2 regions of the Cupriavidus nantongensis genome follow, and region 2 is predicted to be linked to the other one. Evidence: predicted binding sites of a transcription regulator. Region 2 holds the regulator's gene; the other holds the start of a gene.
The links. The regulator FliA, encoded in region 2, starts transcription of late flagellar genes. The targets are predictions, from matches to a motif close to CTAAAGTTTNNNNNNNNNNNGCCGNTA.

Region 1: the regulator FliA is predicted to act here: its motif matches at 3,134-3,160, upstream of A2G96_RS05640 (DUF342 domain-containing protein).

Annotation. Positions count from the first base shown of each region.
Region 1 covers NZ_CP014844.1:1,235,506-1,240,956, reverse strand. Annotated here, with positions in the region: gene A2G96_RS05645 (CapA family protein) at 74-1,186, shown strand; gene A2G96_RS05640 (DUF342 domain-containing protein) at 1,458-3,071, opposite strand; gene A2G96_RS05635 (class I SAM-dependent methyltransferase) at 3,255-4,097, shown strand; gene A2G96_RS05630 (DUF1415 domain-containing protein) at 4,098-4,697, opposite strand; gene A2G96_RS05625 (TIGR03862 family flavoprotein) at 4,788-5,451, shown strand, end outside.
Region 2 covers NZ_CP014845.1:115,261-120,711, forward strand. Annotated here, with positions in the region: gene flhF (flagellar biosynthesis protein FlhF) at 1-128, shown strand, start outside; gene A2G96_RS21900 (MinD/ParA family ATP-binding protein) at 140-928, shown strand; gene A2G96_RS21905 (RNA polymerase sigma factor FliA) at 1,026-1,742, shown strand; gene A2G96_RS21910 (flagellar protein FlhE) at 1,742-2,179, shown strand; gene A2G96_RS21915 (IS481 family transposase) at 2,637-3,749, shown strand; gene A2G96_RS21920 (IS110 family RNA-guided transposase) at 3,936-4,928, opposite strand; gene A2G96_RS21925 (flagellar protein FlgN) at 5,168-5,451, opposite strand, start outside.

The sequences.
Region 1 (5,451 bases), on a different contig from region 2:
AAATCCTGCCTCAGCCATGCGGCCTATCATGGAGGCACAGCCGCGCGGTGCCCGCGCGCCGTGTGCCTGCGCCATGGACCCTGCCAGCCAAGCTCCTCCCCTGTTCCTGTGCGGCGATGTGATGACCGGTCGCGGCATCGACCAGATCCTGGCGCATCCCAGCCAGCCGCTGCTGCATGAATCGTATGTGCATTCCGCGCTCGACTACGTGCGCCTGGCGGAGCGCAAGGCCGGCCCGATCGCGCGGCCCGCCGCGCCGGACTATCCGTGGGGCGATGCGCTGGCGGAACTGGCAAGTCGCGCCGCGCGGCCGCGCATCGTCAACCTGGAGACCGCCATCACCACCAGCGACGATGCCTGGCCCGGCAAGTCCGTGCACTACCGCATGCATCCGCGCAATGTCGATTGCCTGCAGGCCGCCGGCATCGACTGCGCGGTCCTTGCCAACAACCATGTGCTCGACTGGGGCCGCGCGGGCCTGGCCGATACGCTGGACGCGCTGGACGGCGCGCAGATCGCGCATGCCGGCGCCGGTCCAGACGAGGCCAGTGCGGCACGCGCCGCGCTGCTGGCGCGGCCCGGCGGCGGTCGCGTGGTGGTGCTTGCCTTCGCCATGCCAAATGCCGGCACACCGGCGGCGTGGCGTGCCACCGCGGGGCACTCGGGTGTGAACCTGCTGGACGACTGGTCCGCGGCTGCGCAGCAACGCATTACCGCGCAAGTCCATCAACTGCGGCGCCCTGGCGATGTGATGGTGCTGTCGATCCACTGGGGCCCGAACTGGGGCTACCACATCGATCCCGCGCAGCGCGCCTTCGCGCGAGCGATGGTCGAGCACGCCGGCATCGACATCGTGCACGGGCATTCGTCGCATCACCCGCTCGGCATCGAGCTGCATGCCGGCAAGCCGATCCTGTATGGCTGCGGCGATTTCATCAACGATTACGAGGGCATTGGCGGATACGACAGCTACCGCCCTGACCTGGCGCTGATGGCATTCGTCAGCTTCGATGGCGGCAGCGCGGACCTGCGGCTGGTGCCCTTGCGGCGCAGCCACTTCCGGCTGGCGTATGCGCGCGAAGTCGACATGGCCTGGCTGCAAGCCATGTTCGAAGCACAGGGAAGCGCGCTTGGCACACGCGTGGCGCGCAGCGGATTGCATGAGTTGCGGCTGTGGGCGGCATAGGCCGCAAGCCGTCCCTGCCACGATTGCGGTACTTGCCGGTACTTGTGAAACGGCCAGCGCAAAAACAGAAAGGCCAGCGCGATGGCTGGCCTTCCCGTTCATTCAAGTGCCACGTGTGTCGGTTCGGTGTAACGCTTCCACAGAGTGCTGATCCGCTTCTGCATTCATTGCCCAACACTAGCTCGATCGCCCATCCTGCGGCACCCCAGGACATACCTGCAGCATAGTACAAATCCCCCCGGATCAAAGCGGGATCAACGAAGTGCGCGATTCAGCCGACGGTGATGCGGTCATCGAGCAGCCGGATCTGGCCGCCGGGCTTGTCTTCCATCACTTTGAGCACGCGGCTGCCCACCTGCAGCGTGACCCCGCCATGGATGCGCCGCGGGGCGTCGATGACGGCCTCGGCCGCGGGCTGCATCTGCTGTCCCAGCTCGGTCAGGCGCGCCTCCAGCTCGAACAGGTCGCGCGACAGCTTGAACAGCGTCGCACGCGCCTTTTCGCGCAGGTCGCCGACGGCACGCTCGGGATGCTTGGCAAAGAAGTCCACCAGTTGCCTGACCTTGTTCTGCTCCTCCAGCATGCGCCGGCGCTCGCCCTCGAGCGCGGCACGCTGCGCGTCGGCATAGGGATTGAGGCCCACCTGGATGCTGGTGGCGGTGCCGGCCGGCGCGCCCAGCACCGCGGCGCGCACCGCCAGCAAGGCGCGGCTGCGGCCGCCGCTGATGCTGCCCTGCACGCCGGTGCCGCCCACCACGATGCGCTGGCCCGCCGCGACATCGCTCTGGCGGATGCCGCTGTCGACGGTGACTTCGGTGCCGGCCTCGACCACCGCATTCTCGATAAAGCGCGCCTTCACCGCGCCCTTGCAGCGCACGCTGGCGCGGCTGATGCCGCCTTCGGCATGGGTACTTTCGGACTTGCCGATAATGCCGCCCTTGACGATGACGTTGCCGCCGGCCTCGACGCTGGCGGCTTCGATGGTGCCTTCGACCACCACGTCGCCGCTGACATTGACCGACATGCCGGTGCGGATGTCGCCCGACACGCGCAGCGTGCCGTCGAAGGCCACGTTGCCCGAGTGCAGGTCCACCGATTCGACCTGCACCACCGGACTGACGGCGATGCCGTAGACGCCCACCACCGGCGATCCGGCAATCACCGCGCGCAGCAGCCCGGGGTCGTCCGCATCCGCTGCCGCGCCGGTCAGGCCCTCGGCAAACGGCGGGTCGTCGACCGCGTCGGCGGCAATCGGCTTCCCGAACACATCGACGCCGGCATGGCCCGGCACCGCCGCAATACGGCGCATCAGCGGCGTGCCGGGGCTGACCAGCAGCAGGTTGCCCAGCTCGCGCAGGTCGACCTTGCCGGCATCGTCGTCGCTGTGCGCCGGCTTGCGCGGCTCCAGCAGGTTGATGAAGCGCGCCGGCTCGCCCTGCCGTGGCGCAATCCCGGCGGCGATGGTGCGCAATTCGCAGCTGCCCTCGGCCAGTGCGGCGTCCAGTGCGAGCGACTGGATCGGCGCCACCACGCCGCGCTCCGCCACGGCGCGGCGGATCTCGTCCGCGCTCACCGGCCGGCCGCCTTCCGGCGGCATCAGCGTCAGCCGCACCGCCAGGCCGTCGGCAGTGATGTCGAGTTCGAACGCGCCATCGACCAGCGCGCCGATGGTGGCATCGATCTCATGCTCGGCGCGCTGGCATTGCGCCAGGAACTGCGCCACCGCGCGCGCATCCAGCCGCGCGCCGGACCAGCCCAGCCCCTCCAGGCACTGCTGCAGCGTGGCCGGGTCCGGCGGCAGCCGGCCCGGCTGCGGCGTGTAGCATGCATGCACCTGCTTGCCCGGCTCGGCAAGCTCCAGGCGCAGTCCCGATTCATGCGTCATGCGTCCCCTGAATCGTCTGGCGACGGCGGCTGCCGGCGCTCTGCTTGTTATCGATACATCACCAACGGCAGGCGCGCCGGGAACTTTAGCGCTCAACAGTGCGCGGCGGGTACCGCGCGACTTTTCGGTAAACTGTCGCCATTCCGGGGCGCGCCGCGCCCCGCCGCCTGTGCAGTCCCCTCCATGTCAAATACCCACGAAATCCGCCCCGGCCAGTCCATCGAGCTGCTCAAGGAACTCCATATCCTGACGCGCGACGGCAAGATGAACCAGGACAGCCGGCGCAAGCTCAAGCAGGTCTACCACCTGTTCCAGTTCATCGAACCGCTGCTGCAGGAGGTCAAGGGCGCGCGCGGCCGCGTCACGCTGGTCGACCACGGCGCCGGCAAGTCCTATCTCGGTTTCATCCTGTATGACCTGTTCTTCAAGGCCCTGCAGGACGACTCGCACATCTACGGCATCGAGACCCGTGAAGAACTGGTGAAGACCTCGCAGGCGCTGGCGGCGCGGCTGGGCTTTGCGGGGATGTCGTTCCTGAACCTGTCGGTGGCGGACTCGATCACCTCGCCGCAGCTGCCGCCCACCGTCGACGTGGTCACCGCTCTGCATGCGTGCAATACCGCCACCGACGACGCCATCCGCTTCGCGCTGGCCAAGCGCGCGCAGCACATCGTGCTGGTGCCCTGCTGCCAGGCCGAGGTGGCGAGCGTGCTGCGCAAGCACAAGGGCAAGCTGCTGGCGGGCAATCCGCTGACCGAGATCTGGCGCCATCCGCTGCATACGCGCGAGTTCGGCAGCCAGGTGACCAACGTGCTGCGCTGCCTGCAGCTGGAGGCGCACGGCTACCAGGTCAGCGTCACCGAGCTGGTGGGCTGGGAACACTCGATGAAAAACGAACTGATCATCGCGCAGTACAAGGACCTGCCGCGCCGCCGCCCGGCCGAGCGGCTGGAAGAAGTGCTGGGGCGGCTGGGCCTGGAAGAGCTGCGCGAGCGCTTCTTCACCGAGCCGGTAGCGGTGGCGTAACTACGCCTTCCCGGCCCCGGACACGGGCTCATCGTCGCCCGCCATCCAGCGTTGCCAGCCCTCGTGGCCGAGGCGGCGCATCACTGCCTGGTTGCGCTCGTAGATATCCGCTGAATCGGGGAAAGCCGCCACCGCGCGCGCGATCGAATCCTCACGCAGCAAATGCAGGATGGGGTAAGGGGCGCGGTTGGTGTAGTTCTCGATATCGTCCGGCTCGGTCCCGGCAAACTGGTAGTGCGGATGGAAGCTGGCGATCTGCAGCGTGCCTTCCAGTCCCAGGCTGGCGAGCAGGCGCTCGGCGAAGTACAGCAGGTCGTTGAAGTCGAGGAAATCCGCCACCGCGTGCGGCAGGATCAGCAGGGTGGTGTCGATCTGCGCGGGGTCGGCATCGGCCAGCAGGCGCAGTTCGCGCTCGAGGTCATCCATCACATCGGGTGCCTCGGTGACGGGGCTGACCACATAGCGCACCTGTTCCTTCACGTACACGCTCTTGGCGAACGGGCACAGGTTGAGTCCGATCACCGCGCGCTCGAGCCAATGGCGGGTGGCGGCAATGACGGTATCGTCGGGCTGGCTGGCGGAGTGCGTGGCGGAAGACATGATGGCAAGGTGCGGCAAACCGTCATTCTAGCGCTGCCGCAGGCTCTATAATCCGCGGCGGAAACACCCCTGCCCTGCCGAGCCCCGCCGATGCCCTCTACCGCCACGCCCGCCCGCGACCATGCCACCCATGCCATTCCCGACGTCGCCGTCATCGGCGGCGGCCCGGCCGGGCTGATGGCGGCCGAAGTGCTGGCGGCGCAGGGCGCCAGCGTAGCGGTCTATGACGCGATGCCGTCGGTCGGGCGCAAGTTCCTGATGGCCGGCAAGGGCGGCATGAACCTGACCCATGCCGAGCCGGAGCCGGCCTTCCTGGGCCGCTACGGAGCGCGCACCGGGCAACTCGCGCCGATGCTGGCGGACTTCGGCGCGCAGGCGCTGCGCGACTGGGTCCATGGGCTGGGCATCGAGACCTTCGTCGGCAGTTCCGGCCGCGTCTTCCCGACCGACATGAAAGCCGCGCCGATGCTGCGCGCGTGGCTGCACCGGCTGCGCGAGTCGGGCGTGCAGTTCCATATGCGGCATCGCTGGCTGGGCTGGGACGATGAAGACGGCGATGACGGCGATGACGGCGCCCGGCATGCGCTGCGCTTTGCCACGCCGCACGGCGACACGGTCGTGCGCGCACGCGCGGTGGTGCTGGCGCTGGGCGGTGCCAGCTGGGCCAGGCTGGGCTCCGATGGCGCATGGGTGCCGCACCTGGCCGAGCGCGGCGTCGAGATCGCGCCGCTGCGTCCGGCAAACTGCGGGTTCG
Region 2 (5,451 bases):
GCGCGCTGGTGCCGGGCACCGTGCTCAATGAAGGCATGGGCCGCATGCTGGCGCTGCTGGACGTGCTGGAAAACTATCCGGGCCGCGGCACCGCCGCGCCCGCTGCCCCCGCGGAGGCCCTGCAGTGAGCACCCTCGCCATGGACCAGGCCGCGAGCCTGCGCCGGATGCTGGCGCCGCGCACCACGCGCCGCATCGCCGTGGTCGCCAGCGAACGCGGCGCCGGCGCCACCACCGTGGCGCTGGGTTTGTCGCATGCGCTGGCGATGCAGGGCGAGCGCGTGCTGCTGGTCGACGAAGACACCAGCGCCCGTGCCACGCGCTGGTCCGGCGCCAGGCCGGCGGGCACGCTGGCTGACGTTCACGCGGGGCGGCTGTCGCTGGAGGCCGCGGCGGGCGTGAGTCCGCAAGGCGTGCTGTCGGTGCTGCCGGCGGGCCGGCCGGTGCCGGGCGCTGCCTTGCCGGCGGCGGCGAACGATTTCCGTAGCGTGCTGGTCGATGCCGCGCTCGATGCCGACGGCGCGTCGTCGCCGCTCGCGGGCGATGCGCACAACGTGCTGGTGGTGATGCGCCCGGAGCTGGCGTCGATCACCGCCGCCTACGCCTGCATCAAGCGGCTGCACCACCTGTATGCGTGGCGCCAGTTCCACCTGATCGTCAACCTCGCGGCGAGCGAGGCCACGGTGCAGGCCATCCTGCGCAACCTGGCACGCACCGCCAGCCAGTACCTCGGCGTCGAGGTGCTGTGCGCGGGCTGGCTGCCGGCCGACCCGCTGGTGGCGCGCGCCGCGCAGCTGGGCCGCTGCGTGGTCGAGGCCTTCCCGGCGGCGCCGGCCACCGCGGCCCTGCGCCGCAGCGCCGGCGGCATCGGCGCGTGGCCGCTGCGCACAGATGCCGCGATGCCTGCCGCCGCCCCCGCGATGGCCTGAGCCTGCCAGCCATGCCACCTGAAACCACCACACCCTGAGCCAGCCGGCACGCCAAGGCGCGCCGGTCCAGCCATCCAGCAGTCACGAGAATTGCACCATGTACACGATCCAGGGAAAGCTCGAACAGGCCGATGTGGTCAAGGCGCACGCGCAGCTGGTGCGCCGCATCGCGCTGCAGCTCGCCGCCCGGCTGCCCGCCAGCGTGCAGATCGACGACCTGATCCAGGCCGGCATGATCGGCCTGCTCGACGCCGCCAAGCGCTATGAAGACACCCACGGCGCGCGCTTCGAGACCTACGCCAGCCAGCGCATCCGCGGCGCCATGCTCGACGAGGTGCGCGCCAACGACTGGCAATCGCGCAGCCTGCGCCAGTTCACCCGCCGCATCGAACGCACCCAGCGCAACCTGGAACAGAAGCTCGGCCGCACGCCGATCGACTCCGAAGTGGCCGAGGCCATGGAGATGCCGCTGGACGAATACCAGCTGCTGCTCAACGAGGTCTATGGCTGCCAGCTGCTGCACTATGAAGACTTCGAGCGCTCCGGCGAGGAAGACTTTCTGGACCGCCACCTCGGCGGCAGCGATGACGGCAACCCGCTGACCGTGCTGATGGAAAGCGGCATGCGCGAAGCACTGGTCCGCGCCATCGAGCGCCTGCCCGAGCGCGAGAAGCTGGTGCTGTCGCTGTGCTACGACCAGGAACTGAATCTGCGCGAAATCGGCGCAGTGCTCGACGTGACCGAGTCGCGCGTATGCCAGATCCGCGGCCAGGCCATCAACCGGCTGCGCAGCCAGTTGCGTGGTCTGCTGTGATGCCAGCCAAGGCGCGCGCCGTGCGTGGCGCTTGCGGGCTGCTGGCAGCGGTATCGGCATGCGCATGGGCCGCCTTCGATGCGGGCACACGACACGCATGGACCGGCTCGGTCAACGGCCCGGCCCTGCACGGCCGCGGCCAGCGTGCGGTGTCGCCGCCGATTATGCCCACCGGGGTGTTGCCGCAATCGGAAGGGGTCATTACGTCGGTGCGCTGGCGCTACAGCTTCGCCAAGACGCCGCCGGCGGAACTGCAGGCCTACCTGTGCAACGCGCAACGCTGCGTGCTGCTGCCACAGGCGGAGGGCAAGACCGACGCGTTCTTTGGGGACGATGCCACCAAGGGGTTTGTGTTTGCGTTCCGGGTGCCGGGGCAGGGGAGTCTGGTGCCGGTGTTGCAGGGGCGGAGTAATGAGGTGGTGGTGGGGTTTCGGTAGGGATGAATGTTCCGCTTTTTCGTCAGTTATCAACAAGTGACGAAAAAATGGAACATCAGGCGATCGACTAGCTAGCTGTCAGACTCACGCCCCCCTGTGCTGCCACGCCTGATTGTCGCAAGCGGGAGAGGGGAGAAACCCGCAGCGGAATCAACTACCTCGGCTTTCCAATTCCCGCTTGTGTACTCCCTCTCCCGCTTGCGGGAGAGGGTTGGGGAGAGGGCCGGAATATCAACGAAGTGAAGGCCGTCGCCATTGCCAGCGCCGGCCCTCACCCCCGGCCCCTCTCCAGCAAGCGGGCGAGGGGAGAAAACCCGCAGCGTCATCATTGCCTCGGGCTTTCCAGTTCCCGCTTGTGTACTCCCTCTCCCGCTTGCTGTATAGACCGGGGACATAGGTAACAGGTGTGCCAGGACATGGGTAACACTTTTCCCGCTTAGTCAGCGGGAGGATAACGTTGCCCTGGAGCCAAACCACCGTGAAGCAGCAAAGAGAAGAGTTCGTCCGCCTGGCACGCCAGGCGGACGCCAACATTGCGGAGCTTTGCCGCCGCTTCTGCATCAGTCGCAAGACCGGTTACAAGTGGTTGAATCGAGAGGATCTGGACGACCGAACTCGGCGTCCACATAGCTCTCCCGGTCGAACTCCAGCTGCCGTCGAAGAGCGCGTGCTAGCGATTCGAGCCGAACATTCGGCCTGGGGCGCCCGCAAGATCGCACACGTGCTGGAGCGCGACCACCGCCTCCAGATCGCCCCGAGTACAGTCAATTGGGTGCTGCGCCGCCATGGCTTGATCGATCCGGCCGCCAGCGCGGCCGCGACAGCATGGCAGCGCTTCGAGCACGACCGGCCCAATGCACTATGGCAAATTGACTTCAAAGGTCACTTCGCGACCGACACGCAGAGGTGCCACCCGCTCACGGTCTTGGACGATCACTCCCGGTTCAATGTGCTGCTCAGGGCCTTGGGCAACGAACAGTTTGAATCCGTACAAGAAGCGTTAGCGAAGGCTTTTGCGCGCTATGGGCTGCCCGAGCGGATCAATGCAGACAACGGCCCGCCCTGGGGTTCTCCAGTGCCTCGTGCGTTAACCACGCTGGGCGCCTGGCTGATTCGCCTGGGCGTGCGGCTCAGTCATAGCCGACCTGGCCATCCTCAGACCAACGGCAAGGACGAGCGCTTCCATCGAACCATGCAGGCAGAGCTGCTGGCCAACCAGCGCTTCCGGGATCTGGATGATGCGCAGCATCACTTCAGCCATTGGCGCCACGTGTACAACTTCAAGCGCCCACACCACGCGCTGGATATGGAGACACCCGCAAGCCGCTATGCGCCTAGTCCACGGGCGATGCCGCGCGAACTCCCGCCTATCGAGTACGACAGCGATGACATCGTGCGAAAGGTAGGCGACGGTGGGCGCATCTGCTTCCGGGGAAAGACGTTCCGGGTCGGACGAGCCTTGATCGGAACGCCCGTAGCATTGCGCCCTCGCGTGGACCTGGACGGCACCTTTGACGTCTACTTCTGCCATCAAAAGGTGGCCACAATAGACCTACAGCAGGTCTATTAAACTGGAGACTGGACTGTTACCCATGTCCCGGCACATGTGTTACCCATGTCCCCGGTCCATACAGCTTGCGGGAGAGGGTTGGGGTGAGGGCGGGAGCATCAACGAAGTGAAGGCCGTCGCCATTGCCAGCGCCGGCCCTCTCCCCCGGCCCCTCTCCCGCAAGCGGGAGAGCAACTGTGTTTAAAGTCAAGGTTTGACGGACGGCATAGCATGCTTAGTCGGGTCCCACACTGCGCCGTCTCTGGCCATCGCATTCAGGATGGTAAGGAGCTTGCGCATGCAGGCAACGATGGCAACTTTCTTGGCCTTGCCGGCCGCCAGCAGGCGCTGGTAGAACGAAGCAATAGCCGGGTTATAGCGCTTGGCCGACAGCGTAGCCATGTACAGCACCGCGCGCACTTCGCCACGTCCGCCCCAGATGCGGCGTGGACCTTGCCGTTTGCCAGAGTCATTGGCCAGCGGAGCAACACCGACGAGCTTGCCGATGGCCCTTCGCCCCAGCTTGCCCAACTCCGGCAGTGCCGCCAACAACGTCATGGTGGTCACCGCGCCGACACCTTTGACCGCTTCAAGCAGCGCACGCTGGTCTTTGAAGTGCTTTTCGATGTGCCAGTCCACATCCTTGTCGATTTGGCCTATCTGTTTGTCCAGCGTGCGAATCACCGCCCGGATGCTGCGTGCTGCCTCTGGCGACGCCTTTTCCAAGCGATTGCCTTCGGCCACACGCATCTCCAGCAACTGCCTGCGGCGCGTCATCAGCGATGTCAGTTGCTCGCGATGCGCTTCCAACCGGGCTGTGACGTACTTTTGGCGGTCCTGATGGCGCGCCAGCACGTTGGCGAAGTCTCGCAAACACCGGGCGTCCACCTGGTCGGTCTTGGCCAACATGCCCATCGACTTGGCAAAGTCGCGGGCCTGGCGCGGATTCACGCGCGCAACTTCAAGACCGGCCTGCTGGAGCGTACAAACCAGCCCACGCTCATAACCACCGGTGGCCTCAATCACCACCAGATCAACTTCGGACGCTTTGAATTTCCCGGCCAGCTCGTTCCATCCCGAGGCGTCATTGCTCAAGCGCAGACACTGATCGTTCCAGGAAGCATCGAGATGCTCTTTGGATACGTCAATTCCAGCGTTGGGCCGTGGTCCTTGGTTCGATTCCCTGCCTTGCGGATGCATACTCGGTATTGGCAACTGTTCGGGTTACACGAATTGGATAGAACGGGCCGGTGCGTTGACCAAGTGCTCTCCCACGAGCTGCGAACTCTGAGGGGTTTCAGGTTTGGCGCACCAACCACGAAAAACAAGCAATCCTACATTGACGACTCTGCCGGTCGCTACTCTTCTTGAATGCCTTCAGAACAACGTTCCGAGAACATACAAGGGGAGAAAACATGAGGCGTGCACCGGCCCGAAGCCTAACCAGCCGCCAAACTAACCCCACCCACCCCCGCCGCCGCTTTCCCATCCTTCCCATACAACCCCGCATCCCCGCCACTATGCTGGCGCAGCGCCTGGATGGCCTCGCGGGTGAATTCGAGATGGGCGTCAACCACCGCCCCGTTGAGCGCATTGGCGTCGCGCGCGGTGCGGGCCGCGAAGATCAGCCCGCGCCAGGCATCGGCCACCGCCGGTTCGACCTGGCGACCCAGCAGTTGCCCTTGCGGGCCGGCGCGCAGCCCCAGCGCGCCCATCTGGGCTT